Regions from separate parts of the Streptomyces sp. NPDC002867 genome, predicted to be linked through region 1. Evidence: riboswitches for the same ligand, from Rfam matches in the RefSeq annotation. Region 1 holds a riboswitch; the other holds the start of a gene.
The links. A riboswitch is a leader RNA that binds a small molecule or an ion and turns the genes downstream of it on or off. The one in region 1 is predicted to bind S-adenosylmethionine.
Positions count from the first base shown of each region.

Region 1 (14,224 bases):
CGTGGCGAAGCTGACCATCTACGTCGTCGACTGGAGTCCCGAGAAGATGCCGCTGCTGGGTGAGGGCGTGGGCCGGGCCGCAGCGAAACTGGGCATCGATCCGGTCAAGCCGATCACCCTTCTGGGCGTTGCGGCACTGGGGGAACCGGACCTCCTGGTCGAGGTCGAAGCCACCGCGGTCATCGAATAGCCCGCCGCAGGAGCACCTCAAACCCACCGCCCTTTGCCCGGCGCGCCATTGGGGCTCCGCCCCTGACCGCGCGCCTCGGACAGCGGCGGGGCTGGGTTTGCCCGGCGCAACCCGTTGCGGATCCGCGCCCCCGCTTCGCATGTCAATCACCCTGCGCGGCCCGGTCGTTGGGGCTCCGCCCCGAACCCCGTGCCTCGAACTCCCCGACGACCTGGCGGCCGTGAGAAGTGCCCACAGCGGGGCTGGTTGTGCCCGGCGCAGTCGGCGGTGCTGGACAGCGGCAACTCAGCCCGTCCGGGGGTCCCTCCCACGGCCGCCAGGCCGTAGGGGGAGATTGAGGACACCGCGCGGAGAGCCCGTACGGGTCCGGGCGGAGCCCGGTTCGGGATGGGGCGGGGTGGGGGAAAGCGAACCGCCCGCGCCTCAGAGCAGCGCCCTCAGCCTCTCCGCCAGCAGGTCCCAGCGCCACCGCTCCTCCACCCACGCACGGCCCCGCTCCCCCATCCGCCTCCGCAGCTCCGCGTCGTCGAGCAGCGTCGCGATCCGTTCCGCCGCGTCCTCGGGCGAGCCGCCGCGCACCACCCAGCCCGTCTCGCCGTCGAGGACCGCGTCCGGCGCGCCGCCGGAGTCCCCGGCCACCACCGGCAGTCCGGTCGCCGACGCCTCCAGGTAGACGATCCCGAGGCCCTCCACGTCGAGGCCGCCCCTGCGCGTACGGCACGGCATCGCGAACACGTCGCCCGCCCCGTAGTGCGCCGGGAGTTCCGACCACGGCACGGCGCCGGTGAAGCGCACCGAGTCGGCGACCCCCGTCTCGGCCGCCAGCTTGCGCAGGTCCTTCTCGTACGGGCCGCCGCCCACGATCAGCAGCACCGCGTCCGGGACCTTCGCCAGGACCGCGGGCATCGCGAGGATCAGCGTGTCCTGCCCCTTGCGGGGCACCAGACGCGAGACGCAGACGACCACGGGCCGGTCGCTCAGCCCGAGCCGGCCGCGGATCTCGTCGCCGCCCGAGCCGGGGTGGAAAGTCTTCTCGTCGACGCCGGGCGGCAGTTGGACCATGCGCGCGGCGGCGTCCGCCGTCAGCGCCCGGGCGATCCGCGAGCGGGTGTACTCGCCCAGATAGGTGATCGTGTCCGTGCCCTCGCCGATCCGGCGCAGCAGCTGCCGCGACGCGGGCAGCTGCGCCCAGCCCGCCTCGTGTCCGTGCGTGGTGGCCACGATCCGTCGCGCGCCGGCCCTGCGCAGCGCCGGCGCCATCAGGCCGAGCGGGGCCGCGGCGCCGAACCACACCGACTCGCAGCCGTGCTCCCGCAGCAGTTCGACCGCCCGCCGGGTGACCCGCGGCGTGGGCAGGAGCATCGTCGTACGGTCGCGTACGACGGTGAACGGCTGCTCCGCGTCGAAGGCGGCGGTCGCCTCCGCGCCCTCCCGCCCGCGCTTCCAGGTGGAGGCGTAGACGACGAGCTGCCCGGGGTCGAGCCGCAGCGCCATGTTGTGCAGGAATGCCTGGATGCCGCCGGGCCGCGGCGGGAAGTCGTTCGTCACGATCAGCGTCTTGTGCATCGCCGCCGACAGTACCGAACGGTCTCCTCCGCGTCCCGCACGGCCCCGGGCGGCATGATGGGCAGCCACTGCCGATGAAGGGGACGCGATGCCGAAGGCGGCGGCACGGGGCTCGGGCGCCCCTCTCGTGGTGTGGGTCCTGACCCGTACGGCGCTGCTGCTGTGCGTCCTCAAGGTGGTCACGTTGCCCGGGCCCGACGTCACGAGCGACGTCTCGGTGATCTACCAGGGCTGGCACGAGGTACTGCGCACCGGGACGTTTCCGCTGGACGACGTCACCTGGCAGTACCCGCCCGCCGCCGCGCTCGCCGTCCTCGCGCCCGGTCTCGTGCCGGGCCTCGGCTACGCCACCGCCTTCTTCGTCCTCGTCCTGGTGTGCGACCTGCTGGTCCTCGGCCTGCTGCGGTACGCGGAGAGGGGCGGGACCGAGCGGCGCGGCACCTGGGTGTGGGTGGTGGGCGTGCCCCTGCTCGGGCCGACCGCCTACGCCCGCTACGACCTGATGGTCACCGCCGTCGCCGTCGCCGCTCTGCTGGGGGCACCTCCCAGGCCGAAGGCTCTGGGGGAAGGCCGCAGCCGGCCGTGCGCCCTGGGGGCGCTCGCGGGGTTCGGCGCGCTGTTGAAGGTGTGGCCGGTGCTGCTGCTCGTGGGCGTGCCGCGCGGGCGCGCGGCGCGGCGCGCCTGGGGCACGGCGGCGGCGACGGGCGCGGGCCTGACGCTGGCGTTCACCGCCGCCCTGCCGGGCGCACTGGACTTCCTGACGTACCAGCGCGACCGGGGCACCGAGGTCGAGTCACTGGGCGCGCTCGTCTTCCATGTCGCCCGGCACTTCGGCTGGCAGGGACAGGTGCTGCTGAACTACGGCTCGGTCGAGTTCGTCGGCCCCCATGTCCCGCTGGTCAGCCGGCTCTCGCTGGCGCTGAGCGTCCTCGCCCTCGGCTGGCTGGTGGTGTGGCGCATGCGGGCCAGGGAGTGGGACCCGGCGACGCCGTGCGACGCCGCGTTCGCGGCCGTTCTGCTGTTCACCGTCACGAGCCGGGTGATCAGCCCGCAGTACCTGGTCTGGCTGGTGGGGCTCGCCGCGGTGTGCCTGGTGCGGCGCGAGACCCGAATGGTGCAGCCCGCGCTGCTCACGCTCGCCGCGACCGCGGTCACGGTGCTGGAGTTCCCCGTGTGGTTCGCGCACGTCGTGGCGAGTGACGGCCTCGGCATCGCGCTGCTCCTCCTGCGCAACGGACTGCTGGTGGCCGCGACGCTCGTCGCCTGCCGGCGCCTGTGGCGGACCACCGTCCCGGCCCGGCAGGCGAGGGGCGTCGCCGTCAGCCCAGGCGCTCGCGCAGATGGTTCTGCCACCGCGCGGTGAACTCCTCCGCCGTGACGCCCAGCACCTCGCCCAGGGCCCGTTCGACCGCGCCCTCCCGGTGCTCCGCCTCACCGACGGTCCGGTAGAACTCCCTGAGCTCGTCCTCGCCCCAGCGGTCCGCGATCAGGTCGCAGGCCAGCCAACCGCCCTCGTAGGCCCGTGCCAGGGCGTCGGCCTCCCCGCCGAACGCGAAGCCCTCGTCGTCGGGCAGGGCCCCCGGAACGTCGCCGCCGCGCACCGCGTCCCGCAGCTCGGGCGCGGTCTCCTCGGCCGTGCGGCCCGTTCCCCGGTAGGCGACCCAGTCGGCGAAGCCCTCGGAGAGCCACATCGGGGTGGCGGCCGAGGTGTCGGCGCGGGTCGCCACATGGGTGGTCTCGTGGGTGAGGACGATGCGCCGCCCGAAGTCGCCCAGCAGGCCGTACGCCTCCGGGTTGACGATCACGCGGTCGGCGGCCGAGCCGTCCCTGCGGCCCGTCTCGCCCGTGGTGACCGCGGCGATGCCCCGGTATCCGGCGGCCGGGGCGCCCAGCAGCCGGCCCATTGCCTCGACGGACGACGGGACGAGGACGACCACCCGGCCGGTCCACTTCGACGGCCAGGCGTTCCTGACGGCGGGCACGGCCCGGTCGGCGGCCGCCGCGAGTTCCCGCAGCCGCTTGTCGTCCTGGCCGACGCCGAGGACCAGGCTGTGGCTGCCCCGCACGACGCGCACGTCGCCCTGCTGCCACAGCTGCTGGGGGGCGCCCGTGCCCGGCTCGTCCGCGACCACGTACCAGCGGCCGTCGCGCTCGACGAGCTCCAGGACGCGGTCGGCCGCGACGGAGGCGCTGTCGTAGCCGTCGACGCGGTAGTGCAGCTCGGTGTCGGCGACGGCACGGTCCCCCTGATGGCGTACGCCCTTGATGCGGTACTCCCAGGAGTGGAAGGGGATGTCGGCCATGTTGGCGAACTCCCTGCCCTGCCGCTCGCGCAAAGCCGTCGCGCCGGGGTCCAGGGTCGCCAGATAGCCGGTGCGGTCCCCCTCGACGACGGCTTCGCCCCTGTCGTCCAGGGTCTGCTGGATCGCGTCCACGGTGGGGTCCACCGGCCTCTGGGCGAGCGTGCAGGCGGACGCGAGCACGAGCACGGCGAGCCCGAGGCCCGCCGTGCGCCCTGCCGGTGTGCGCTGTGCGCGCCCCTGACCTGCCACCCTGCCGATCGTACGGAACGCACGCCGGAACGGTACGGGGAGTGCGGCCTCAGACCCGGGTGACCGCGTGCACGGGCATCATGCCGACCGGGTCGTAGCGCACCGCCGCGCCCGGGTAGGGAGCGTGGACGACCTGGCCGTTTCCCATGTACATCCCGACGTGGCTGGCGTCGCCGCGGTAGGTGACGATGTCGCCGGGCCGCGCCTCGGACAACGGGACGCGGCGGCCCGCGTTCGCCTGCGCCTGCGAGGTGCGCGGCAGGCCGACCCCGGCCTGCGCGTACGACCACTGCACAAGGCCCGAACAGTCGAAGCCCGAAGGGCCGTTGGCGCCCCACACATAGGGCCGGCCGACCGCGCCGCGGGCGGCGAGCGCGGCGAGGGCCGCATGCGCCGAGGCGGGTGCGAGACCCGTCAGCTCCGGCAGGGCGCCGTCGCGGCCCGCGCGCGAGGCGCGGTCGAAGTCGGCGCGCTCCTCGTCCGGCAGAGCGTTCAGCAGCCTGCGCGCCTCGGAGAGCTTGCGCTCGACGACGCGTTTGTGGCGGGCCACGGCGGAGCGGCTGCGTTCCAGTTCGGCGAGGTCCCTGGCGGCCTCGGCCCGTTGCTGCCCCAGCTCGCGCTGCTCGCCGCGCAGGTCCTCCAGGGCGGCCGACTGGCGTTCGCCGACGCGGTCCAGGACGGCGGCGTGTTCGAGGTAGGTGTCCGGGTCGGCGGACAGGAACAGCTCCACCGCCGGGTCGAGTCCGCCGGAGCGGTACTGGGCGCCTGCCACGGAGCCGAGTGCCTCGCGCATGCGGTTGATGCGCTCCTGGCCGCGGGCGACGCTGTCCTGGGCGCGCGCCACGCGTTCGCGCAGCCGCTCGACGGTCTCGCCCGCCTTGTTGAAGCGCTCGGTGGCCTTCTCGGCCTCCTCGTAGAGCTGGTCGACCTCGGCCCGGGTGGCCTGGGGGGACTCCTGGGGCTCGGCGCCCGCGGGCGCCGCTCCGAAGGCCGCAGCCGCCGTCGCCGCCGCGGCGGACAGGACGGTGATCCGGGCACTCGCGGTGAGACCGGTCTGTGAGGGTCGGCGGTGGGACACCACGTGCCGCGCTCCCTTCCGCACACTTCGCAGAGCTCGAAGGACTGGGAATCTTGCGCGGCAGAGAGTAGCCGTGCGGCCACGAGGCGGCCAACGTCGGCTGCGAGCACACACAGTGACGCCCCGCCGGAGAGCACAGGTCACCGGCGGGGCGGAGCGTCAGCGGGTTATGACGGAATTCCCCCGTTCGGTCGGGTGTGAAAGCCCGTCGAACGATTCGTCATGGTTGCGCGCGGTCTCAGATACGCACGCCGAACATGTACGGCATGTTGTTGATGGACTCGTACCGCACGCTGGCACCCGGCTTGGGCGCGTGCAGCACCTGCCCGTTGCCGGCGTAGAAGCCGACGTGGTGCAGGTCGCCGTAGAAGAAGACCAGGTCGCCCTGCTGGAGCTGGCTCTGCGAGGAAATGCGCGTACCGGCGCTGGCCTGGGCCTGCGAGGTGCGCGGTATGGAGACACCGGCCTGCGCGTATGCCCAGGAGGTGAGGCCGGAGCAGTCGAAGGAGCTCGGGCCGGAGGCGCCGTAGACGTACGGCGAGCCGATCTTGGACTGGGCGGCCGAGAACGCGGCGGCGGCACGCTGCGATGCGGGGACGGCGTTGCCGAGGTCGGCGCGCGCACTGGCGCGGTTGGCGCGGGTCTCGTCGGCGGCGAGCGCGGCGCGCTCGGCGGCGGTGAGGGTGTTGAGCAGCTTCTGCGCGGCGGCGAGCTTGCCCTGGACTTCCTTCTTCTTGGCGCCGAGCTCCTGGCGGGTCTCCGCCAGGTCCTTGAGCTTGCCCTGGGCCTCCTGGCGCTGCTGCGCGAGCGCGCGCTGCTTGGCCTGGATCTCCTGGATCGCCTCGGTCTGCTTGGCACCGAGCTGGTCCAGCGCGGATGCCTTCTCGAGGTAGGTGTCCGGGTCGCCGGAGAGGAAGAGCTGGACCGAGGGGTCGATGCCGCCGGAGCGGTACTGGGCGCTCGCGACCGAACCCAGGCTGTCCCGCAGGGTGTTGAGCTCTTCCTGACCGCGCGCCACCTTGTCCTGCAGCGCGTCGATCTGGTCGTCGAGCTTGTCCTGCTTCTCCTTGGCCCCGTTGTACTGCTCGGTGGCGTGCTCCGCCTCTTCGTAGAGCTTGTCGACCTTCGCCTTGACCTCGCTCTTGCTCGGCTTCGGTTCGGCCTGGGCGGTCTGGGCGGTCAGCGCGACAGCGGCAGCGGCGGTCGCGGTGAACACGGTCACACGGGTGCGGCTCGGCTGCTTGGGACGACGGTGGGACGCCACGGAGGCGAGCTCCTTCTTCCTCAGCCGCCTACCGGGCTGTGGGGGGTTTAATCCCCGGCGTTCGCACATCGGATCCCTGGGGGAAAAGGGGCGAACTATGCGAACTCGGCGGTTCCTTCGCTGTCGTCCCGGGTGGACGATCAACCGCGCGAAGGTTCGAGGCCCGACCCTAGTGACCTTCTTGTGATCAGTTCAAATCCTCATCGGAAAAACTCGGCCGCCGCGCGCATTCTTTACTCACATCACACGCGTAGTAATGGCCACTTGACACACCGTCCCAGCAGTACCGATGCAATTCGGTCATTTGCGACGGTAGTTACGACAGCCGCGAAAGCCGCTTCAGCAACAAGGCGGACGGGACCGGGCGGGCACCCGCCTTGGCCACGCCGTCGGCGACCTCGCGGTCGGTCGACACGACCACCACCGGCCGGCCCGGCGGCTCCGCGCGCACCAGCTGACGGATCAGCTCGTCCGCGGTGACCCCCGGCTTGGAGAACAGCACCCGCACCCCGCGCGGCGGCGCCAGCAGCACCGGCGCGGCCAGTTCGGCGCCGTCGAACACACACGTGACCTCGGCGCCGGTCTGCGCGGCGAGCACCGACAGCCCGCCGAGCAGCCGCAGCCGCTGCTTCTCCAGCGGCATCGTCGGATAGCCGGTCTTGGTGACGTTGTAGCCGTCGACGACGACGTGCGCCTGGGGCAGGGCCAGCAACTGGTCCAGCAGCGCGGGGTCGGTCTCCGAGAGGGCACGGGCCGCGATGTCCTTGGGCGACATTCGCCCCGGCTCGACGGCGTCGACCGTGTCGGCGGGATGCACCCCGGCGGGCGGCAGCGCCAGCTCGCGGCGCAGCCCCTGGGCCGCGTCCAGCACGGTGTCGAGCAGCAGCCGCAGCCGCATGTCCTCGATGGAACGCCCCTCGCGGGCGGCCCGCCGCCCGGCCTCCACCGCCGCCTCGGCCTCGGCCAGGCGGGCCTTGAGCCGGCGGCTCTCGCTCTCCGCCGCCGACACCTGGGCCGCGGCCTGCGCCCTGATCGCGTCGATCTCGGCGACCGTGCGGCGCAGGGCGGCCTCGCCGCGCTTCACATCGGCCTGCGCGCTGCGCAGCTTGCGCCCCAGGGAGTCGTTCTCCTTGCGGGCGCCGTCGAGCTCGGCGCGCAGCCGCTCGGTCTCGGCCCTGATCTGGCCGCGCGCCGCCGCCAGTTCCTCGCGCAGCCGCTCCAGCTCACGCCGGCCGGCCTCGTCGGCGCGTTCGGCGTCCGCGCGCTGGGCCTCCTCGCCGGCCGCGGCGACGAGTTTCACCCATCCGGCGGGGCGCAGCACGTACGCGGCGGCGGCCACGTCGACCGGATCGGCGGCGGCGGGCGGGGCTCCGGACTCCAGGGCCCGGGCGAGCTCGGGCTCCGCCTTGGCCAGCCGCTCGGCGATCCGCTGCCTGAAGAGCGTGTCGCTCTCCAGCGCGGCGGCCATCGCGTTGCCGGCGAACTTGCCCCGGCGAGTGGGGGTGAACCGGGCGTACTGCCTCAGCTGCGACGGCAGCTCGGCGACGGTCAGGCCGCCGAACGCGTCCGAGACGAGCGCGACGACGCGGCGCCGCACCCCTTCGGGCAGCGGGCGGTCGAGCGCCTCGGCGGCGTCACCGGCCGCACCGGCCGGCTCCGCGCCACTCGCGGGCTGCTCCACGATCCGTCACCCCTACCACCCTTGCGGGCCGCTCTCCCTCAGGAAGCGGCGCCCGGCCTGTCCACCAGCTCGATCTGGTCCACCGCGTTGCACCAGCGGCAGCGGACCGACTCGATGGTCTCACTGACCACCTCGCGCTCCTCCACAGTCGGCTCGCCGGCAAGGTCCAGATGGACGTACTCGACGACCTTGGACGAGCGCGTCACATCGAAGCGTGTGAGGTTGCCGCAGAGTGTGCAGCGCCACCTGGTCTCGGCGGTAGGCCAGGGAACCGTCGTCATCGTGCCGTCCTCTTCCGTCGTGCGGGTCCTGTGCCGCAGTGCGCCCTCGAACTGCGGATGTACTGCCTGTAACCCTACGGGCATGGGGGCACCCGATGCTCACGCGGAGCGGAGCTCGAGGGAGGGTGCCCGTGGCACGGCGAGGCACTCTGTACCCTTCGGTCCCGCTACGCCATGCTCTGTCCATGATCAGTAGGTGGGGCAGGGCACGGGACATGGTCCGGGAGGCGGCGAAGGGGCCGGTCGTCACCTACGGCCTGATCGCACTGTGCTGCGCGATCTTCGTCGTCAGCCCGGTCTCCGGCCTCGACCCCTCCCACGGGCTCGGCGACGCCCTGCTCGCGGCGCAGGAGGCGTACTTCGAACGCTGGGGCGTGATCCCGGCGGACCTCCTGACCGGATCGCCCCGCGCGCTCCTGACGCCCTTCACCGCCCTGTTCATCCACGGCAGCTGGCTGCACCTGCTGGGGAACATGCTCTTCCTCTACGTCTTCGGCACGATGGCCGAAGAACGCATGGGTCGTGCGGAGTTCGCCCTCTTCTACCTGGGCGCCGGCTACGTGGCCCTGCTCGCGTACGCGGTGGCCAACGCGGAATCCGCGCAGACGCTGGTGGGCGCGTCCGGGGCGATCTCGGGAGTGCTGGGCGCGTTCCTGTTCCTCTTCCCGAAGGCGCGGGTGACGAGCCTGTACCCGTTCCTCTTCTTCCTGCCGCTGCGCTTCCCGGCGTGGGCGGTGCTGATCTTCTGGTTCGTCCTGCAGTGGCTGGCGGCCCAGAAGGCGGGCAGCGGCCCGGGGGTCGCGTACCTGGCGCACCTCGCGGGGTTCTCGGCGGGCTTCCTCTACGCGTGGGGCCGATTCCGGGGTGGGACTAGAGTGAGGACATCTGCAGCGGCCACCGAGGGAGAAAGCCAACCGTGATCACCGCGATCGTGCTCATCAAGACCAGTGTGGACCGCATCCCCGAGATCGCCGAGTCGATCGCGGCGCTGGACAGCGTCAGCGAGGTCTTCTCCGTGACCGGCACGTACGACCTGATCGCCATGGTGCGCGTGGCGAAGCACGACGACCTGGCGGACGTGATTCCGGGCCGCATCAGCAAGATCCCGGGCGTCGAGGCGACGGACACGCACGTGGCGTTCCGCACGTACTCGCAGCACGACCTGGAGGCTGCGTTCGCGATCGGCCTCGACGCGTAGCGCTTGGGGTACCTCCCATGCCCGAAGGGCTATGAGGGAGGGCAGCGCACCGGGGTGCGCCGCCCCGGGGGCGCGACGCCCCGGACTCAGACCGCAGGGACGCAGCGGCCGTCCTCCGTGCGGTACGTCCACTTCGCGCCCTCGCGCACCAGCTCCCGCACCGCCCCCACGAAGCGCTCCACATGCTCGTCCGGCGTGCCCGCGCCGAAGCTCACGCGGATCGCGTTCAGCGACCGCTCCCCCGGCTCCGCCTCCGGCGCACCGCACTCGCCGGCCTCCTGCGGGTCGCTGCCGAGCAGCGTGCGCACCAGCGGGTGGGCGCAGAACAGGCCGTCCCGGACGCCGATCCCGTACTCCGCCGACAGCGCCGCCGCGAAGTGCGAGCTGTTCCAGCCGTCGACCACGAACGAGATGACGCCGACGCGCGGCGCATCGTCGCCGAAGAGCGACAGGACGCGGACCTGCGGCACCTCCGCCAGCCCCTCGCGGACCTTCGCGATCAGGTGCTGCTCGCGCTCGACCAGCGTGTCGAACCCGGCCTCCGTGAGCGCCTTGCAGGCGGACGCGATCGAGTAGACGCCGATCACGTTCGGCGAACCGGCCTCGTGGCGCGCGGCCGTCGTGTGCCACTCGACGTCCACGCCGCCGTCCGCGCGCCGCGCCACCTTCCGCGACGCGCCGCCGCCCGCCAGGTACGGCTCCGCGTGCTGGAGCCAGTCGGCGCGGCCGGCGAGCACGCCGGAACCGAACGGCGCGTACAGCTTGTGTCCCGAGAAGGCGACCCAGTCGACGTCCAACTCCCGTACGGACACGGGGTGGTGGGGCGCGAGCTGGGCGGCGTCCAGCACGATGCGCGCACCGTGCGCATGAGCAGCGGCGGCGAGTTCCTTCACGGGCCACAGCTCACCGGTCACGTTCGACGCACCGGTCACGCACACCAGCGCCGGACCGTAAGGGTCGCGCTCGGCGAGCGCGTGCTCCAGCGTCCGTACCGCCTCTTCCGGGGTGCGCGGCGCGTTCAGGTACGTCACGCGGGCATCACTCCATGGCAGCAGCGACGCGTGGTGCTCGGTCTCGAAGACGAAGACCTGGCAGTGGGCGGGGAGCACGGCGGCGAGCAGGTTGAGCGAGTCCGTGGTGGAGCGCGTGAAGACGACCTGGTCGCCGTCCCGGCAGTCGAGGAAGGAGTGGACGGTGGCCCGGCTGTTCTCGAACAGGTCGGTGGACAGCTGCGAGAGGTATCCGGCGCCCCGGTGCACGCTGCCGTAGTAGGGGGCGTACGCGGCGACGTCGTCCCACACGCGCTGGAGCGCCGGGGCGCTCGCCGCGTAGTCCAGGGCGGCGTACGTGACCTCGCCACCGGTCACGAGCGGGACGGTGACATCCCGGCCGAGGACGGGCAGCGGCGCGGAGCAGCAGGGGTCGCAGTCGGCGGAGGCGGCAGCGGTGGACGCGGTGGCGGTGGCGGCGACAGGGCGTGCGGACATGACGGTATCTCCCGGCAGGAAAAGGCGAGTTGGCTTCGACAGGCCCCGCGACGGCGCAACAGCGCAGCTGTGCAACGGCGTACGGGGAAAGACCTCGACGCACGGACATCCCGCACGGAGGTGTGGTGAAGAAGGGGCGGAACGCCCTATCGCATTCGCTTGCTCACGAGACAGCTCCTCGAGGACCAGGACCCCAGGGCTGGAAGGGGTCCGCGCTTGCCACAGACCTCGCTGCCTGCGGCCTGGTCTTCACCCGGGGCACCCCGCCACGGACGGAGGGTTGCCGGACAGCGGGCCGGGGCCGTAATCGCTGTCACTCATGACCTTGGAGAGCATCCTGCCATACGTCTCGGATGGCGCAAGGGCACGGTCCGCATAGTGGACCGCGCCCTTGCCGGACTCACCCGTGGTGCGTCGTTCCGCCGGACGTCACGCGTTGCTCGCCGCCACCCAGCGCTCCAGCGCCGCCCGCGCCGCGCCCGAGTCGATCGACTGCGCCGCCCGCGCGATACCGGCCGCCAGCTGTTCGTTCAGCGTGCCGTCGGTCGGCTCCAGCGCCGCCAGCGCTGCCGCCGAGTTGAGCAGGACGGCGTCCCGCACCGGGCCGGTCTCGCCGCCGAGCAGGCGGCGCGCCACGTCGGCGTTGTACGAGGCGTCGGCGCCGCGCAGGGCCTCCACGGGCACCAGGTCGATACCGAGGTCCCGCGGGTCGAACGCCTCCTCGGTCACCTCGCCGTCCCGGACCCTCCATACGCGGGACGTCGCGGTCGTGGTGAGCTCGTCCAGCCCGTCGTCGCCGCGGAACACCAGCGCGGAGGAGCCGCGCTCGGCGAGGACGCCGGCGACGATGGGTGCCATCCGGGCGTCGGCGACACCGGTGGCCTGTGCCCTGACCTTGGCCGGGTTGGTGAGCGGGCCCAGGAAGTTGAAGACGGTGCGGATGCCGAGTTCCTTGCGGGCCATGGCGACATGGCGCAGTGCCGGGTGGAACTTCACCGCGAAGCAGAAGGTGATCCCGGCTTCCTCGGCGACCTCGGCCACGCGCTGCGGGGACAGCTCCAGATTGACGCCGAGCTTCTCCAGGACGTCCGAGGCGCCGCTCGCCGACGAGGCGGCCCGGTTGCCGTGCTTGACCACTTTCGCGCCCGTACCGGCGACGACGATCGCGGACATGGTGGAGATGTTGACCGTCTTCGCGCCGTCGCCGCCGGTGCCGACGATGTCGACGCTGGGGCCGGGGACCTCGATGAGGTTGGCGTGCTCGTACATGGTCCGTACGAGGCCCGAGATCTCCTCGACGGTCTCGCCCTTGGCCCGCAGGGCCACCGCGAAGCCGGCGATCTGCGCGTCGGTGGCCTCGCCGCTGAGGATGCGGTCCATGGCCCACGCGGTGGCGTCGGCGCTCTGGTCGCGGTTGTCGAGGAGGGCGTTCAGCACGCTCGGCCAGGAGGGGGCCGCCACGCTGTCGCCGCCAACCGGGGTCACAACGTTCATGGTCCACTCCTGGGTCCACAAGCCGATAAGGATGGGTCCCACCCTATCCAGCGCCGGGGCACAGCGAAGGGCCCCGTCCATTCGCTGGACGGGGCCCGCGCTGTGGCGACCAACAGGTCAGGTGATCAGTGGTGGCCGTGGCCGCTGGTGATCTCCTTGTACTCGTCGACCGTGGGCTTGGCGACCTGGTTGTCGCCGCCGAAGTAGCCCTTGCTGAGCTTGACGCGCAGCTTCTCCATACGGCCGATCTTGCGGCGCACACCGTTCTCGTCGACCGTCGGGCCGATCTCGGCGGGCTGGTACTGCTCGTGCGCGGTCAGCTTGTACCGGTCGGCCTGCGACAGCGGCTCGTGGATCTCGACGAACTCACCGTGCGGCAGGCGCTTGATGATGCCGGACTCGCGTCCGTGCAGCACCTTCTCCTTGTCACGCCGCTGCAGACCCAGGCAGATCCGCTTCGTGATGATGAAGGCGAGAACCGGTCCGACGAAGTAGGTGATCCGGACGAACCAGGTGATCGAGTTGATCGACAGGTGGAAGTGCGTGGCGAAGATGTCGTTTCCACCGCCGAGCAGCATGATCACGTAGCCGGTGACCCAGGCGACGCCCAGGGCGGTACGGGTCGGCGCGTTGCGCGGGCGGTCCAGGATGTGGTGCTCGCGCTTGTCGCCGGTGATCCAGGACTCGATGAACGGGTAGACGGCGATCGCCCCGAGGACCAGACCGAAGAGGACCAGCGGGATGAACACGCCCAGGACGAGCGTGTAACCCCCCAGGTTGATCTCCCAGCCCGGCATCACACGGATCAGACCCTCGGCGAAGCCCATGTACCAGTCGGGCTGCGCGCCGGTGGACACCTGGTCCGGGCGGTACGGGCCGAGCGCCCACACCGGGTTGATGGTGAACAGGCCGGCGATGATCGCGATGACACCGAAGACCAGGAAGAAGAAGCCTCCGGCCTTGGCCATGTACACCGGCAGCAGGGGCATGCCGACGACGTTCTTGTTCGTGCGGCCGGGGCCCGCGAACTGCGTGTGCTTGTGGTAGAAGACCAGGATCAGGTGCGCCACCACGAGGCCGAGCATGATGCCCGGCAGCAGCAGGATGTGGATCGAGTAGAACCGGGCCACCATGTCGTGGCCGGGGAACTCGCCGCCGAACAGGAACATCGAGATGTACGTGCCGACGATCGGCGTGGACAGGATCGCGCCCTGCGTGAAGCGGACACCGGTGCCGGAGAGCAGGTCGTCGGGCAGCGAGTAACCGGTGAAACCGGTGAACATGCCGAGGACGAACAGCAGGAAGCCGAACAGCCAGTTGATCTCACGCGGCTTGCGGAACGCGCCGGTGAAGAACACGCGCATCATGTGCACGAACATGGCGGCGAGGAAGATCAGCGCGGCCCAGTGGTGGATCTGCCGGATGAGCAGACC
Region 1 covers NZ_JBSFUR010000012.1:6,431-20,654, reverse strand. The annotation lists gene ACWD0A_RS14350 (RidA family protein) at 1-190, shown strand, start outside; gene ACWD0A_RS14345 (glycosyltransferase family 4 protein) at 614-1,756, opposite strand; gene ACWD0A_RS14340 (glycosyltransferase 87 family protein) at 1,845-3,119, shown strand; gene ACWD0A_RS14335 (hypothetical protein) at 3,076-4,308, opposite strand; gene ACWD0A_RS14330 (NlpC/P60 family protein) at 4,358-5,389, opposite strand; gene ACWD0A_RS14325 (NlpC/P60 family protein) at 5,625-6,650, opposite strand; gene ACWD0A_RS14320 (NYN domain-containing protein) at 6,967-8,331, opposite strand; gene ACWD0A_RS14315 (hypothetical protein) at 8,370-8,612, opposite strand; gene ACWD0A_RS14310 (rhomboid family intramembrane serine protease) at 8,798-9,532, shown strand; gene ACWD0A_RS14305 (Lrp/AsnC family transcriptional regulator) at 9,529-9,810, shown strand; gene ACWD0A_RS14300 (aminotransferase class V-fold PLP-dependent enzyme) at 9,897-11,297, opposite strand; SAM riboswitch class IV at 11,505-11,622, opposite strand; gene trpD (anthranilate phosphoribosyltransferase) at 11,727-12,791, opposite strand; gene qcrB (cytochrome bc1 complex cytochrome b subunit) at 12,917-14,224, opposite strand, start outside.

Region 2 (14,224 bases), on a different contig from region 1:
GCGACGACCTCGTTGTGGCCCCCGGACGTCATGGACCGGATCACCGAGCGGGCCGCCTTCGCCGGGAACCCGCCGCCGGCGGTCGGGCCCGAGCCGGAGTCGCCGGGCCCCGAGACCCCGCAGCCGGCGCGCGGGCCCGGATCGACGGAACCCGACACGCCCCCGGCCGAGGCGGTCGGCCCGGCCTCGCGCAAGCCGCGTGAGCGCCGCACCCGCGTGCTGGTCCTCGCACTGCCCGTCGTGGTGGTCGTGGGCACGACCCTCACCATCGCCCTCGGCCCCTTCGACGGCTCTTCCGAGGGCGCGGGCCCCGGCCCCTCGACCCCGACGGCCGTCGTCTCGCCCTCCGCGTCGGCGGCAGGCGGGCGGTCCCCGAAGCCCACCCCACCGGCGTCCCGCCCTCCGGGTTCCCAGCCGGGATCGAGCTCGTCGCCCGCTTCCCCGGGCACCCCAGGCGGTGGCGGGGACGACGGCACGGGAGACGCCGGCGGCAGCGCAGCCGGAGGCACGACCGGCTCCGGCGGTTCGAGCGGCTCGGGCGACTCCGGCAGCGGGGCCGGGGACAAGCCCCCGGCCCAGGCCGCGCCCTCGGGAACACACCTGCTCAGGGGCGCCTCGACGGGCCGGTGCCTGGCCGACTCGTACTCCGCCTACTCCGGCTCCTCCGTCTCCAACTCGGTGTGCGGCGAACCGTCGGGCAACGGGACCACCATGAGCTATCGGTGGACGTACACACCGGTCTCGGGCACCACATTCCGGCTGGTCAGCCGGGGCACCGGCCGTTGTATCGAATCCCGGAGCTACGCGGGGATCGCGATCGTGGACTGCAACGGCTCCGAAGCCCAGGCATGGCAGATCACCGCGACGAAGTCGAACGGCCACACCCTGCGGAACGTCGCCGACAAGACCTGCCTGGCGATGTCCGGCTCCATCGGCTTCCAGACGACCCCCTGCAACCCCTCGGAACCGGCGCAGCTCTGGCGCAACTCCTGACCGCTACGGCAGCCGGCCCTCCGCGTTCCGCTCCCGCACCCGGGCGCGCACGACGTCCGCGGGCGGGGCCGGCCGTACGTCCCCGGGCGGGCAGTCCCACTCCCGGCCCCCGCCCGGCGGCCGCAGTTGGACATACGTACCGACCCACCCCATCACCACCCCCACCCGCCCGTCGCGCGCGTCGACGGCGTAGGCCCCGAGCTCCGGGACGTCGGCCGTCACTTCTCCAGCCCCTGCAGAACGGCGGCCAGCCGCAGTGCCGTGTCGAGGTTGCAACGCCCCAGGTCCACCAGCGGATACGGCATCTCACTCGCGAGCGAGACGGGGTCGACCCGCAGCGACGGGAGCGTCACCGACACCACGTCGAGCCCGTCCCTGAGCTGGGCGACCACCTCCTCGGCGGCCCGCAGCCGCTCCGCCGATCGCACCGCATCCACCATGCCTGGCACCTCCACCACTGAGTGTTCGCTTTCCTCACCCAGCGTGTGCGCACCTCGCTAGCCTGGGAAGAGACAGCGGCCCAACAACGCGACCTGCTGATCCAGGAGTTGCACCATGCCCGGACCCAAGGATCTCGACCCGTCCACCTCACCCCGGGCACTGCTCGGCGCGGAACTGCGCCACGCCCGCATGAAGGCGGGCCTCACCCAGGACGAGTTGGGCCGTCCGCTGTTCGTGAGCGGCTCCTACATCGGCCAGATGGAGGCGGGCACACGCCGCATCCTGCGCGAGCACGCGGTCCAACTGGACGAGGTGTTGGGTACGGAGGACTTCTTCACGCGCAACTGCGAGGTGTCCAACAAGTCGCAGTATCCGGACCACTTCGCGGAGGCGGCGGAGGCGGAGGCGATGGCGGAGACGATCCGCGTCTACGAGCCGCTGCTCATCCCGGGGCTGTTGCAGACGGAGGCCTACGCGCGGGCGGTGTTCCGGGCGTATCACCCGACGGCGACGGAGGAGGCGATCAACGATCTGGTGGAGGCGAGACTGGACCGCGCGCGTCTGCTCGCCGATCCGACAAAGCCGTTGTTGTGGACGGTGCTGGACGAGGCGGTGTTACGCCGGAAGGTCGTGGGGACGAAGGAGGCGCTGCGACATGTGGCGGACCTGGCCCGGCGCCACCGGATCATCGTGCAGGTGATGACGTTCGACGCGGGCGCGCACGCCTCCCTGGAAGGGCCGATCAAGCTGATGACCTTCCCCGACGCACCGCCACTCGCCTATCTCCAGGGCCTGGGATCAGGACAGTTGGAGGACGATCCGGCAACGGTCACCCGTCACGCCCTGACCTACGATCTCCTCAGGGCCAGCGCGCTGTCGCCGGAAACATCCTTGGCCCTGATCGAGTCAGTGGCGGAGGATGACGCGCATGGAGATCAGCAGCCCTGAGTACGACGTGACGGCGGCCGTCTGGCGCAAGTCCAGCTACAGCGGCGGCAGCGGCGGCGAGTGCCTCGAAGTCGCCGACGCCCACCCCGGCATCGTCCCCGTCCGCGACTCCAAGAACCCCGACGGCCCGCGCCTGGTCTTCCCGGCCGCCGCCTGGTCGATGTTCGTCGCCGGCCTGAAGCGCACGTAACCGTCCCGGATCTCGGGCGTCGAGAGCCGAGCGCCTTTTCTGCGGAAGGGAAGGAAGGGCCTCAACCCACCCTCCCACCCTGCCGGTTGGCATGCACGTGGACTTTCCGCGACCGACTTGCCACGGAGCGTCATCACGCTCTAGCGTTCCGATAAACGAACAACCCCCGACAGGTGCGGGAACACCTGCGGGGGTCTGACCATCGAGATCGAAACGAGCGATCCCATGGATGACATCCAGCTTAGTGCTGCCCAGCACCCCCTCGCCAACCCCGGCTACGGCAAACGGACGGTTTCCGACCAACTTCCACGTACCGCCGACGACTTCACGCACCTCCCGCCCCGCGAGGGGGCGATCGCCGCGTACATCGACAGGCTGCCGGACAACAGCGACATCTCCGTGAAGACGCTGGCCAAGTACACCCCGTACGGCCAGACGGAAGTCGGGAAGGCGCTCAACCACCTGATCGCGGCGGGCCATCTGCGCCGCGGCCTGGAGTCGGTCACGGTGGCCTCGGGCAGCACACAGTGGGTCACCCGCACGTGGTGGTCCCGTACCGCGCGGGACGACGCATGGTGGACGGCGTACGCGAAGGGCGACGTCCCGCCCGAGGAGGCCGACAGACGTCGGCCCACCCGCTCACGCGCATACATCCTGCTGGCCGCACTGGGCCGGACGAACCCGGTGATGTCACTGTCCCACGCCGACTGCACGGCGCTCGCGCCGCTGGTGGACGAGTGGTTCGCGCGGGAGGTCACCGAGCGGCAGGTGGTGCACGCGCTCACGGACGGCCTCCCGGTCCCGGTCCACCACCCGGCTGCGCTGGCCCGCCGCCGCCTGATCGACAAGCTCCCACCCGCACCGCCAGCGAAGCCCCGCCCGGTCCGCATCCTCGAATGCGCCGAGTGCGGACATCCGGCCGGCGCGGGAGACCTGCGGTCCGGCAAGTGCGCCCGCTGCCGAGGTGCCCGCACGGCCCCGCCCCCGACGCTCCCACCGGCCCGCGTCCACGCCCTGGCGACCCTGGCCCGCGCGGCGGCGTCCCGCACCCCTGAGAGGTCACCTTCATGACATCGCAGCTCACTCACCCCATGAGCGGGGCACGATGGTGGGGAGGAGGCGAAGCCATGACCCACATCAGCGCCGACAGTCCCGAGATGTCCGTCGAGGACTTCGAGGAGCTCGCCCGTCATGCCCCCGAGACGGTGACGCTCGAACTCATCAACGGAAGGCTGAGGGTCAAGCCCGTGCCCAACGGTGACCACGGAGCAATCTTCATGTGGCTGCTGCGACAGTGCATGCAACACCGCCCGGACCTTGATCTCTACCCCGAGCGTGGGCTCGTGATCGAGGGCTACCGCAAGGGCCGCTGCCGCCCGGACGGCACGCTCGTTCCGTCCGGCCACTTCGCCGGCCACGGTGAGTGGTCGAGCACCGAGGGAGTGCTCATGACCGTCGAGGTCACCTCGCACGACTTCGACACCGAGCGCCGCGACCGGGTCGAGAAGCGCGACGGCTACGCACGGGCCGAGATCCCCGTGTACCTCCTGGTCGACCGCGATTCCCACACCGTCGTCGTCCACAGCGAGCCCAAGGAGGGCTTCTACCACCTCGTACGGACCTACGGATACGGCGAGACGGTTGAACTCCCCCACCCCGTCGACATCACCCTCGAAACCGAGAAGCTCAAGGACTACGCCGGCTGACCCGCGCAGGACACGTCCCTTCCCGGCCGCTCCCCCGCGACAGGGACCGGGTCACCGTCGCGTCCCCGCACGTTTCCACCGGGGGGGTTTGCCCCACCCCATAAAGGGAGGGCCCAGGGGAACGCCCGAGGGCGGCACCCCTGGGAGTGGGGTGCCGCCCTCGGTCCGTACAGCTTCTGAACTGCCGATCCGCGAAGGATCAGAAGTCCATGTCACCGCCCGGCATGCCGCCACCGGCAGGCGCGGAGGCCTTCTCCGGCTTGTCGGCGATGACGGCCTCGGTGGTGAGGAACAGCGCCGCGATGGAGGCCGCGTTCTGCAGAGCGGAACGGGTGACCTTCGCGGGGTCGATGATGCCCTCGGCGATCATGTCGACGTACTCGCCGGTCGCGGCGTTCAGACCGTGGCCGACGGGCAGGTTGCGCACCTTCTCCACGATGACGCCACCCTCGAGACCACCGTTGACGGCGATCTGCTTGAGCGGGGCCTCGAGCGCGAGCTTCACGGCGTTGGCGCCGGTCGCCTCGTCGCCCTGGAGCTCGAGCTTCTCGAAGACCGAGGAGGCCTGGATCAGCGCCACGCCACCACCGGCGACGATGCCCTCCTCGACGGCCGCCTTCGCGTTGCGAACGGCGTCCTCGATGCGGTGCTTGCGCTCCTTGAGCTCGACCTCGGTCGCGGCGCCGGCCTTGATGACGGCCACGCCGCCGGCCAGCTTCGCGAGGCGCTCCTGGAGCTTCTCGCGGTCGTAGTCCGAGTCGCTGTTCTCGATCTCGGCGCGGATCTGGTTGACGCGACCGGCAACCTGGTCGCTGTCACCGGCACCGTCGACGATCGTGGTCTCGTCCTTGGTGATGACGACCTTGCGGGCGCGGCCCAGCAGGTCCAGGCCGGCGTTCTCGAGCTTGAGGCCGACCTCCTCGGAGATGACCGTGCCGCCCGTGAGGATGGCGATGTCGTTCAGCATGGCCTTGCGGCGGTCGCCGAAGCCCGGGGCCTTGACGGCGACGGACTTGAAGGTGCCGCGGATCTTGTTCACGACGAGCGTGGACAGGGCCTCGCCCTCGACGTCCTCGGCGATGATCAGCAGCGGCTTGCCGGACTGCATGACCTTCTCCAGCAGCGGAAGGAGGTCCTTCACGTTGCCGACCTTGGAGTTGACGATCAGGATGTACGGGTCGTCGAGGGACGCCTCCATACGCTCCATGTCGGTGGCGAAGTACGCCGAGATGTAGCCCTTGTCGAAGCGCATACCCTCGGTGAGCTCCAGCTCCAGACCGAAGGTCTGGGACTCCTCGACGGTGATGACGCCTTCCTTGCCGACCTTGTCCATGGCCTCGGCGATGAGCTCACCGATCTGGGTGTCGGCGGCGGAGATGGAGGCCGTGGAAGCGATCTGCTCCTTGGTCTCGACATCCTTCGCCTGCTCGAGCAGGGCGCCGGAGACGGCCTCGACGGCCTTCTCGATGCCGCGCTTGAGGGCCATCGGGTTGGCGCCGGCGGCCACGTTGCGCAGACCCTCGCGGACGAGCGCCTGGGCGAGAACGGTCGCGGTGGTCGTACCGTCACCGGCGACGTCGTCCGTCTTCTTGGCGACTTCCTTGACCAGCTCGGCGCCGATCTTCTCGTACGGGTCCTCGAGCTCGATCTCCTTGGCGATGGACACACCATCGTTGGTGATCGTGGGGGCGCCCCACTTCTTCTCGAGGACGACGTTGCGACCCTTGGGGCCAAGGGTGACCTTGACGGCGTCGGCGAGCTGGTTCATCCCGCGCTCGAGACCGCGCCGTGCCTCCTCGTCGAACGCGATGATCTTGGCCATGTGAAGTGGTCCTCCCGGACTGGGGTGGATTGCTTCGGATCGCATCCGGCGCCCGCGACGGACGGCCTGCGCGCCGTGTGGTTCCTTGCCCCACCCGGCCTGCGGACCTCACCGACCCGATCCAAGTTCTGTCACTCTCACTGGGAGAGTGCTAACGCCAATGATTAGCACTCGCCCCCGGAGAGTGCAAGCGCCTCACGCTCACGGCGCACGACGGACGGCCTTCACGGCGCACGGCGGGCGGCTCCCACGGCGGCCGTCACGGCAGCCCTCACGGCGAGGGCCACGGCGGACCTCGCGACGAAGCACGAGGGGCCCGCATCCCGGTCTGTGGGATGCGGACCCCTCGCGCGTGAGTGCGTCGGTGGCCGAACGCGCCTGGATCAGTTGGATCAGACGGCGAGCTTGACCATGTCAGCCTGCGGACCCTTCTGGCCCTGCGAGATCTCGAACTCGACTCGCTGACCCTCTTCAAGGGTGCGGTATCCGTCCATCTGGATCGCACTGTAGTGGACGAAAACATCCGCACCACCGTCGACCGCGATGAAGCCGTACCCCTTCTCCGCGTTGAACCACTTGACGGTGCCCTGAGCCATGCCTAACTCCCCTATTACTGGCCCTTGCACAGGACCGCACTTCGCGGACCCGGGTCAGACCTCACCCCAGCAGGAGGGGTGTGCGCCGGAACGCGTCGACCGCGGCTGAATGTATCTGCCCAACTGCCCTCTGCAACAGGTCAATCGGACGAGAAATCTGGGCAGGACCGATCGGCCGATCCATGCGAATTCATTGAATTCCAGGGCAAGTCGGGCCCGGCAAAGTGCCACTTTCGACGCATTTCGATCGCTTACTTTGGCGCATTCTTGTGGAGCGGGAACGCATTGCCGAGCGGCCGGCGGAGGGGGCTTCCCAGACTCTACCGCGCTCAACCATGCAGAATTGCCCCCTCCGCTTCTCTCGCGGACGGGGCAATTCTGATAACGCGGTGTGACGCGGAGGAGATCAGCCGCCGGCGACGGCGGGGATGATCGAGACGCCCGCACCGTCCGGCGTCGCCGTCTCCAGGCCCTGCTCGAAGCGGACGTCGTCGTCGTTCACGTACACGTTGACGAAGCGGCGCAGCTTGCCCTGGTCGTCCAGGACGCGGGCCGCGATGCCCGTGTGGTTCTTCTCCAGGTCCGCGATGACCTCGGCCAGGGTCGCGCCCTCGGCGGGAACCTCGGCCTGCCCGCCCGTGTACGTGCGGAGGATGGTGGGGATACGGACGTTGACGCTCATGCGAGGCCAGCCTCTCGGAAAGAGTCCAGGTTGGGTCGGATGACAGCGGTCATACCCGTCGTGGGCGCCACCGCGTCGAGGGTCTTCAGGCCGTCACCCGTGTTGACGACGACCGTGGTGAGGGACGGGTCGATGGCACCGGCCTCGATCAGCTTCTTCGCCACACCGAGGGTCGTGCCGCCTGCGGTCTCCGTGAAGATGCCCTCCGTGCGGGCCAGCAGCTTGATCGCGTCCACGATCTGCTCGTCGGTGACGTCCTCGACCGCGCCGCCGGTGCGGCGGCAGATGTCCAGGACGTACGGGCCGTCGGCCGGGTTGCCGATCGCCAGGGACTTGGCGATGGTGTCGGGCTTCTGCGGCTTGACCACGTCGTGGCCCGCCTTGAAGGCGACGGACACCGGGGAGCAGCCCTCGGCCTGGGCGCCGAAGATCTTGTAGGGCTTGTCCTCGACCAGACCCAGCTTGATCAGCTCTTGCAGCCCCTTGTCGATCTTGGTGAGCTGGGAGCCGGAGGCGATCGGGATGACGATCTGGTCGGGCAGCCGCCAGCCGAGCTGCTCGCAGATCTCGTACGCGAGCGTCTTGGAGCCCTCGGCGTAGTACGGGCGGAGGTTGACGTTCACGAAGCCCCAGCCCTCGCCGGCCGGGTCCCCGATGAGCTCGGAGCAGAAGCGGTTGACGTCGTCGTAGTTGCCCTCGATGCCGACCAGTTCACCGCCGTAGACCGCGGCCATGATGACCTTGCCCTGCTCCAGGTCGTGCGGGATGAACACGCAGGAGCGGAAGCCGGCACGGGCCGCCGCGGCGCCGACTGCGCCCGCGAGGTTGCCGGTGGAGGAGCAGGAGAGGGTGGTGAAGCCGAAGGCGCGGGCGGCCTCCAGGGCCTGGGCGACGACGCGGTCCTTGAAGGAGTGCGTCGGGTTGCCGGAGTCGTCCTTGACGAACAGCTTGCCGGCCTCGACGCCCAGCTCACGGGCGAGGTTGTCGGCCTTGACGAGCTTGGTCCAGCCGGGGTTCAGGTTGGGCTTGTCCGCGACGTCGGCAGGGACGGGCAGCAGCGGGGCGTAGCGCCAGATGTTCTCGGGGCCGGACTCGATCTGCTCGCGCAGGGCTTCGGGGTCGCCGCTCGGCACGTCGTACGCGACTTCGAGCGGCCCGAAACAGACCTCGCACGCGAAGATCGGACCGAGGTCGAACCGCTCGCCGCACTCGCGACAGGAGAGCCCGGAGGCGGGGCCCAGGTCGACGGATCCGGTGGAACCAGCGGATTCGTTGGTGGTGGCAACAGTCTGCACAGCCATGGAGGCGAGGCCCTTTCTCCTCATCTTCCCCGCGGCGCATCTCGCCGCGAGACGGAATTGGCACCTTCCCTAGCCGTGAGCCTCGCGCGATGTGCGCAGAGATCGGCTGGAGGGTTGCCGGGGCTTCAACGGGCCGTATCCCTCTGCCCCTCTGGATGAGCGGTATTCGATTGTCGGCGCGGTGACCCCGACATGCGGCGGCCATGCGCGTTGTTCAAGACTGTAACCGAACCCCTGGACGCTTGAGATGGTCGTCCGATCCGCGAGATGGAGATCACGTGCTGGATGAGGTGGAGCGCTGGCTCGCCCGACGATCCTGGTCGGTGGCCGACCGCCCTCTCGGCCGGCTGCTGGCCGCCAAGAAGAACACCACGGTCAGCGTGGTGCTGCCGGCCCTGAACGAGGAGGAGACGGTCGGGGAGATCGTCTCCACGATACGCGACGCGCTGATGTCGGGCCCCGTTCCGCTGGTCGACGAACTGGTGGTGATCGACTCGGCGTCGAGCGACCGCACGGCCGAGGTGGCCGCCGCGGCGGGCGCGCGGGTGGTCCACCGGGACGCCGTCCTGCCGCGCATACCGGCGGTGCCGGGCAAGGGCGATGTGCTCTGGCGGTCACTGATGGTGACCACTGGTGACATCGTGTGCTTCGTCGACGCGGACCTGCGCGCGTTCTCCCCGGACTTCGTCGTCGGGATCGTCGGGCCGCTGCTGACCGACCCCGAAGTGCAGTTCGTCAAGGCGATGTACGACCGCCCGCTCGGTGCCGCCCCCGCTCAGGGTGGCCGGGTGACGGAGCTGGTGGCGCGGCCGCTGCTGAACCTGCACTGGCCGCAACTGGCCGGTTTCGTCCAGCCGCTGGGTGGCGAGTACGCGGCCCGGCGCTCCCTGCTGGAGCAACTGCCGTTCCCGGTCGGTTACGGAGTGGAGCTGGGCCTGCTGGTGGACGCCCTCAACCTGGTGGGACTCGACGCGCTCGCACAGGTCGACGTGGGCACGCGCAGGCACCGCCACCAGGACGGGCAGGCTCTTGGCCGGATGGCGGCGACGATCTACCGCACGGCGCAACTGAGGCTGGCCCGCGGCCATTTGGTGCGGCCGGAGCTCACCCAGTTCGTGCGCGGCGAGCACGGATTCGTGCCGCGGAACCACCCGGTGGACACCGAGGAGCGGCCGCCTATGCGCGAGATCGGTGAGTACGCGGCGCGTCGCGCGGCATAAGCCGATACCTCCATCCATTTTGTCTAACTTTCCCCTGTATGAACCTCATGGACCTCACCGACTTCATGGACGTCATGCGCGGGATCCAGGGCACGGCGCCGGCCCTGGCCGCCGAGGGGCCGCGGCACACCGGTGAGCCGGCCCGCACCGGTTCCACCGCCGAGCAGCTGTGGCTGCTCGGCGGGGTCGCACTCAGCCTGACCGCGGCGGGCGCGGTCGCCGTCGCGGCCGCCCGTGGCCGGAAACGTGACACTGACCCACGGCGCGGCCGCACGCACGTTTGAGGCCATACGGGACGGGCTAGGTTCGCCACATGGTCACCGACGCTGCTCAGATCCTCGTCGCCTCCAACCGCGGCCCGGTCTCCTACTCACCGGACGGCAAGGGCGGGCTCGACGCCCGCCGCGGCGGAGGCGGCCTCGTCTCCGGCCTCTCCGCGATCGGCTCCGACGCGCAGTCGCTGTGGGTGTGCGCCGCCCTCGGCGACGGCGACCGCGAGGCCGTGCGGCGCGGGGTGAGCGAGCCGGGCGTCAGGATGCTCGACATCGATCCGGCCATCCACTCCGACGCATACAACGGCATCGCGAACTCGGTGCTGTGGTTCGTGCACCACATGCTCTACCAGACTCCGCTGGAGCCGGTCTTCGACCGGGAGTTCCGTCGGCAGTGGGACGCCTACCGGGCCTACAACAGTGCCTTCGCCGAGGCGCTGGCCGCCGAAGCGGCACAGGGCGCGGCGGTGCTCGTGCAGGACTACCACCTCGCGCTGGTGCCGGGGATGCTGCGCCAGATGCGCCCCGACCTGCGGATCGGCCACTTCACGCACACGCCGTGGGCGCCCCCGGACTACTTCGGGCTGCTGCCGGACGACGTCGCCGAGGAGCTGCTGCGGGGGATGCTGGGCGCGGACCGGCTGGGCTTCCTGACGCAGCGGTGGGCGGACGCGTTCGCCGCGTGCTGCGAGCGGGTCACCGGCGGCACCGGCACGACGGAGATCGGGGTCCACGGGCTCGGCGCCGACGCGGACTTCCTGCGCGAGCGGGCGCACCGGCCGGACGTGGCGGAACAGATGGCGCAGCTGCGCGAGCAGGTGGGCGAGGGCCGCAGGACGATCGTGCGCGTCGACCGGACCGAGCTGTCCAAGAACATCGTGCGTGGTCTGCTGGCGTACCAGGAGCTGCTGGAGACCCGCCCCGAGTGGCGCGAGCGGGTCGTCCACATCGCACTCGCCTACCCGTCGCGGCAGGACCTCGCGGTCTACCGGGACTACACGGCCGAGGTCTCCCGGATCGCCGCCGAGATCAACGAGCGGTACGGCACCGCGGGCTGGACCCCGGTCGTCGTCCACGTCAAGGACGACTTCGCCCGCTCGCTCGCCGCGTACCGGCTGGCCGACGTCGCCCTCGTCAACCCCATCCGGGACGGCATGAACCTGGTCGCCAAGGAGGTCCCGGTCGTCTCGGACGCGGGGTGCGCGCTGGTGCTGTCCCGCGAGGCGGGGGCGTACTGGGACCTGGGCGAGGACGCGATCACGGTCAACCCGTACGACGTGACCGGCACGGCGGAGGCGCTGCACGCGGCGCTGACGATGCCGGACGCCGAACGGGCGGAGCGCACCAAGCGCCTGTCGGCGGCGGCGACGTCGCTGCCGCCGCGGCGCTGGTTCCTGGACCAACTGGAGGCCCTGCGGGCATGACGCCCGGGGGCTCCGGAGGAGCCCGTCCGGGGGTCCCTCCCACGGCCGCCAGGCCGTAGGGGGAGATTGAGGACACCGCGCGAAGCGCGGTACGGGGTCTGGGGCGAAGCCCCAGTTCGGGAAGGGGCGGGGTGGGGAAAACGCAGCCCGCAGGGCTAGACCCGTTCCGCCAGCGCCGCCAGCAGCGACGCCACCGCCCCCGGCCCCGGCACCACCAGATCCGCGCGGGACGCCAGCTCCGGGACCTCGGTGCCACTGCACACCAGCAGTCCCGGCACCCCGTCCGACCGCAGCTTCTCGACCGCGCCGTACGCGGGCAGGTCGCCCAGGTCGTCCCCGGCGTAGAGCACGGCCGTGGCGCCCACCTCCCGCACGTACTCCGCGAGCGCGACGCCCTTGTCCATGCCCGGCGGGCGCAGTTCCAGGACCATGCGGCCCGGCTCCAGGATCAGGCCGTGGCGGGAGGCGAGCGCGGCGAGCGGTTCGCGCAGGGCCTCGTAGGCGCCCTGCGGATCCTCCGCGCGGCGCGTGTGCACGGCGACGGCCCGGCCCTTCTCCTCGATCCACGTGCCGTGCCAGGCACCGTGGCCGTCGAGGAAGCCGGGCAGCTCCGCACGCGCGGCGGCGACACCGGGGTGCGGCGCGGGCGCGTTCACGGTCCCGGTGAGGGCGTCCCAGCGCTCGGCGCCGTAGTGCCCGAGGACCACCAGGTGGTCGAGACCCTCGACGCCCGCGAAACCTCCGTAGCGCACGGCGACCCCGGCGGGCCGGCCCGTGATCACCGCGACGGACGCGATCTTCGGGGCGAGGGCGGCCAGCGCCGGTACGGCGGCGGGGTGGGCGCGCGCCTGCTCGGGGTCGGGCACGATCTCGGCGAGCGTGCCGTCGAAATCGAGGGCCACGACGGCCCCGGCGGGCCGGTCGAGCAGTGCCGCGAGCCCGTCGCGGCCTGCGGGGGTGGACGGCGTCGGCAGAGTGTGTGCGTACGGGGAGCTGCCCATGCACCCGACCTTATCGGCGACTTCTCCTGGCGTCCCTCACACGGCGAAGCCGGTTGACGGTGACAGGGTCGTGGGCGAGGGCGCGCGGGTCGTCGAGGAGGGCGTTGAGGAGCTGGTAGTAGCGCACCGGGGACATCCCCAGCTGCTCCCTGATCGCCCGCTCCTTGGCCCCGGGCCCGGCCCAGGACCGTCGCTCCACCCCTAGGACGGCGCGCTCACGCTCGGTCAGCGTGGGCTCGTCGGTCATACGAACCAACCTATCGCCGCGAGGAGGCGCACGGGGACACCCTCGGGGACATCGGTGCCCGCTCGCCCCGCCCGGGCGCGGCTACTCCGCGGCTTCCGCCGCATCGGCCTCGCGGGCGATGCGGCCGAGGACGCTCGCGGGGCTTCCGCCCGGCTCGACCGCCTTGCCGATGTTCTTCTTGACGCTCTCGCTGACCGCGGCCCACGACGTCTTGCCGACGGGCGGGAGAACGGAACCGGGCAGCTCCTGCAGGAACGCCTTCAGGTCCTTGTGCGCCGGGTCCAGCTCCATCGCCTCGGAGGCGGAGACGGTCACCGGGAGCAGGTCGTTCTGGTCGGCGAAGTCCAGGACGTTCTTGTCGGTGAAGACGAAGTCGAGGAACGTGCCGATCTCCTTGCGGTGCCCGTTCTCCTTGAAGCCCATGATCCAGTCGGCGACGCCCATCGACGCCTTGGCCTCGCCGTGCCGGCCCGGCAGGGCGACCTTGCCGACCTCGATGCCCTTCTTCTCGGCGGCCTGCATGAGGGAGGGGTGGCCGTTGAGCATGCCGACCTCGCCGCGCGTGAACGCCGCGAAGGCGTCCTTGCGGTTGAGCTTCCCGGGGGCGACCGGACCGGTCAGGCCCTCCTCGACGAGGTGGTCCTTCAGCCACTGGAAGGTGTCGACGTTGCGCTGCGAGTCGATCGTGTACTTGTCGACCGGGTCCGTGTAGCCGTCGCCGCCGCTGAGCAGCCACATCATCGTCTCGGCCTGGGCCTCCTCGGGCCCGAGCGGCAGGGCGAAGGGGTAGGTGGCGCCGGTGCCGGCCTTCAGCTTCCGGGCGGCCTCCTCCAGGTCGGCCCAGGTCTTCGGCTCGTCCTCGACGCCGGCCTCGGCGAACAGCTTCTTGTTGTAGAAGAGCAGCCGGGTCGAGGCGACGAAGGGCAGTCCGTACTGGGTGCGCTTCTGCTCGCCCGCCTCGGTGAGCGGGCCGAGAAAGTTGGACTGCACGGGGATGGAGAGCAGCTGGTCCGCGGACCAGAGCTTGTCGGCGGCCGCGTAGTCGGCGTAGGAGCCGATCTGCGCGATGTCGGGGGCCTCTCCGGCCTCGACCATCTCGGCGACCTTGCGGTCGACGTCGTTCCAGGACTCGATCTGGACCTCGACCTCGATGCCGGGGTTCTCGGCCTCGAACGCGGCCGTGAGGTCGGCCCAGTAGGTCTTGCTGCTCTCGCCGCCGGCGACGTCGTAGTCGGCGGCCACCAGCTTGAGGGTGACGTGGTCGGATTCGTTGCCGCAGCCGCTCAGCGCGACCGTCGTGCCGAGTGCGGCGACTGCCGCGGTCAGACCTCTGAAGGGCCGCTTCACGGCACTCCCCCACCCTCTGCTGTCAGTTGTCGAT
Region 2 covers NZ_JBSFUR010000007.1:74,625-88,848, reverse strand. The annotation lists gene ACWD0A_RS09160 (protein kinase domain-containing protein) at 1-993, shown strand, start outside; gene ACWD0A_RS09155 (hypothetical protein) at 997-1,215, opposite strand; gene ACWD0A_RS09150 (hypothetical protein) at 1,212-1,433, opposite strand; gene ACWD0A_RS09145 (helix-turn-helix domain-containing protein) at 1,549-2,382, shown strand; gene ACWD0A_RS09140 (DUF397 domain-containing protein) at 2,363-2,572, shown strand; gene ACWD0A_RS09135 (hypothetical protein) at 2,798-3,643, shown strand; gene ACWD0A_RS09130 (Uma2 family endonuclease) at 3,700-4,278, shown strand; gene groL (chaperonin GroEL) at 4,478-6,100, opposite strand; gene ACWD0A_RS09120 (cold-shock protein) at 6,493-6,696, opposite strand; gene ACWD0A_RS09115 (MoaD/ThiS family protein) at 7,103-7,378, opposite strand; gene thrC (threonine synthase) at 7,375-8,679, opposite strand; SAM riboswitch class I at 8,697-8,841, opposite strand; gene ACWD0A_RS09105 (glucosyl-3-phosphoglycerate synthase) at 8,958-9,899, shown strand; gene ACWD0A_RS09100 (hypothetical protein) at 9,938-10,183, shown strand; gene ACWD0A_RS09095 (alpha,alpha-trehalose-phosphate synthase (UDP-forming)) at 10,213-11,595, shown strand; gene otsB (trehalose-phosphatase) at 11,751-12,596, opposite strand; gene ACWD0A_RS09085 (DUF3263 domain-containing protein) at 12,607-12,843, opposite strand; gene ACWD0A_RS09080 (extracellular solute-binding protein) at 12,925-14,190, opposite strand.
Region 2: linked by a shared signal. The riboswitch ahead of thrC (threonine synthase) and the one ahead of ACWD0A_RS14300 (aminotransferase class V-fold PLP-dependent enzyme) in region 1 are both predicted to bind S-adenosylmethionine.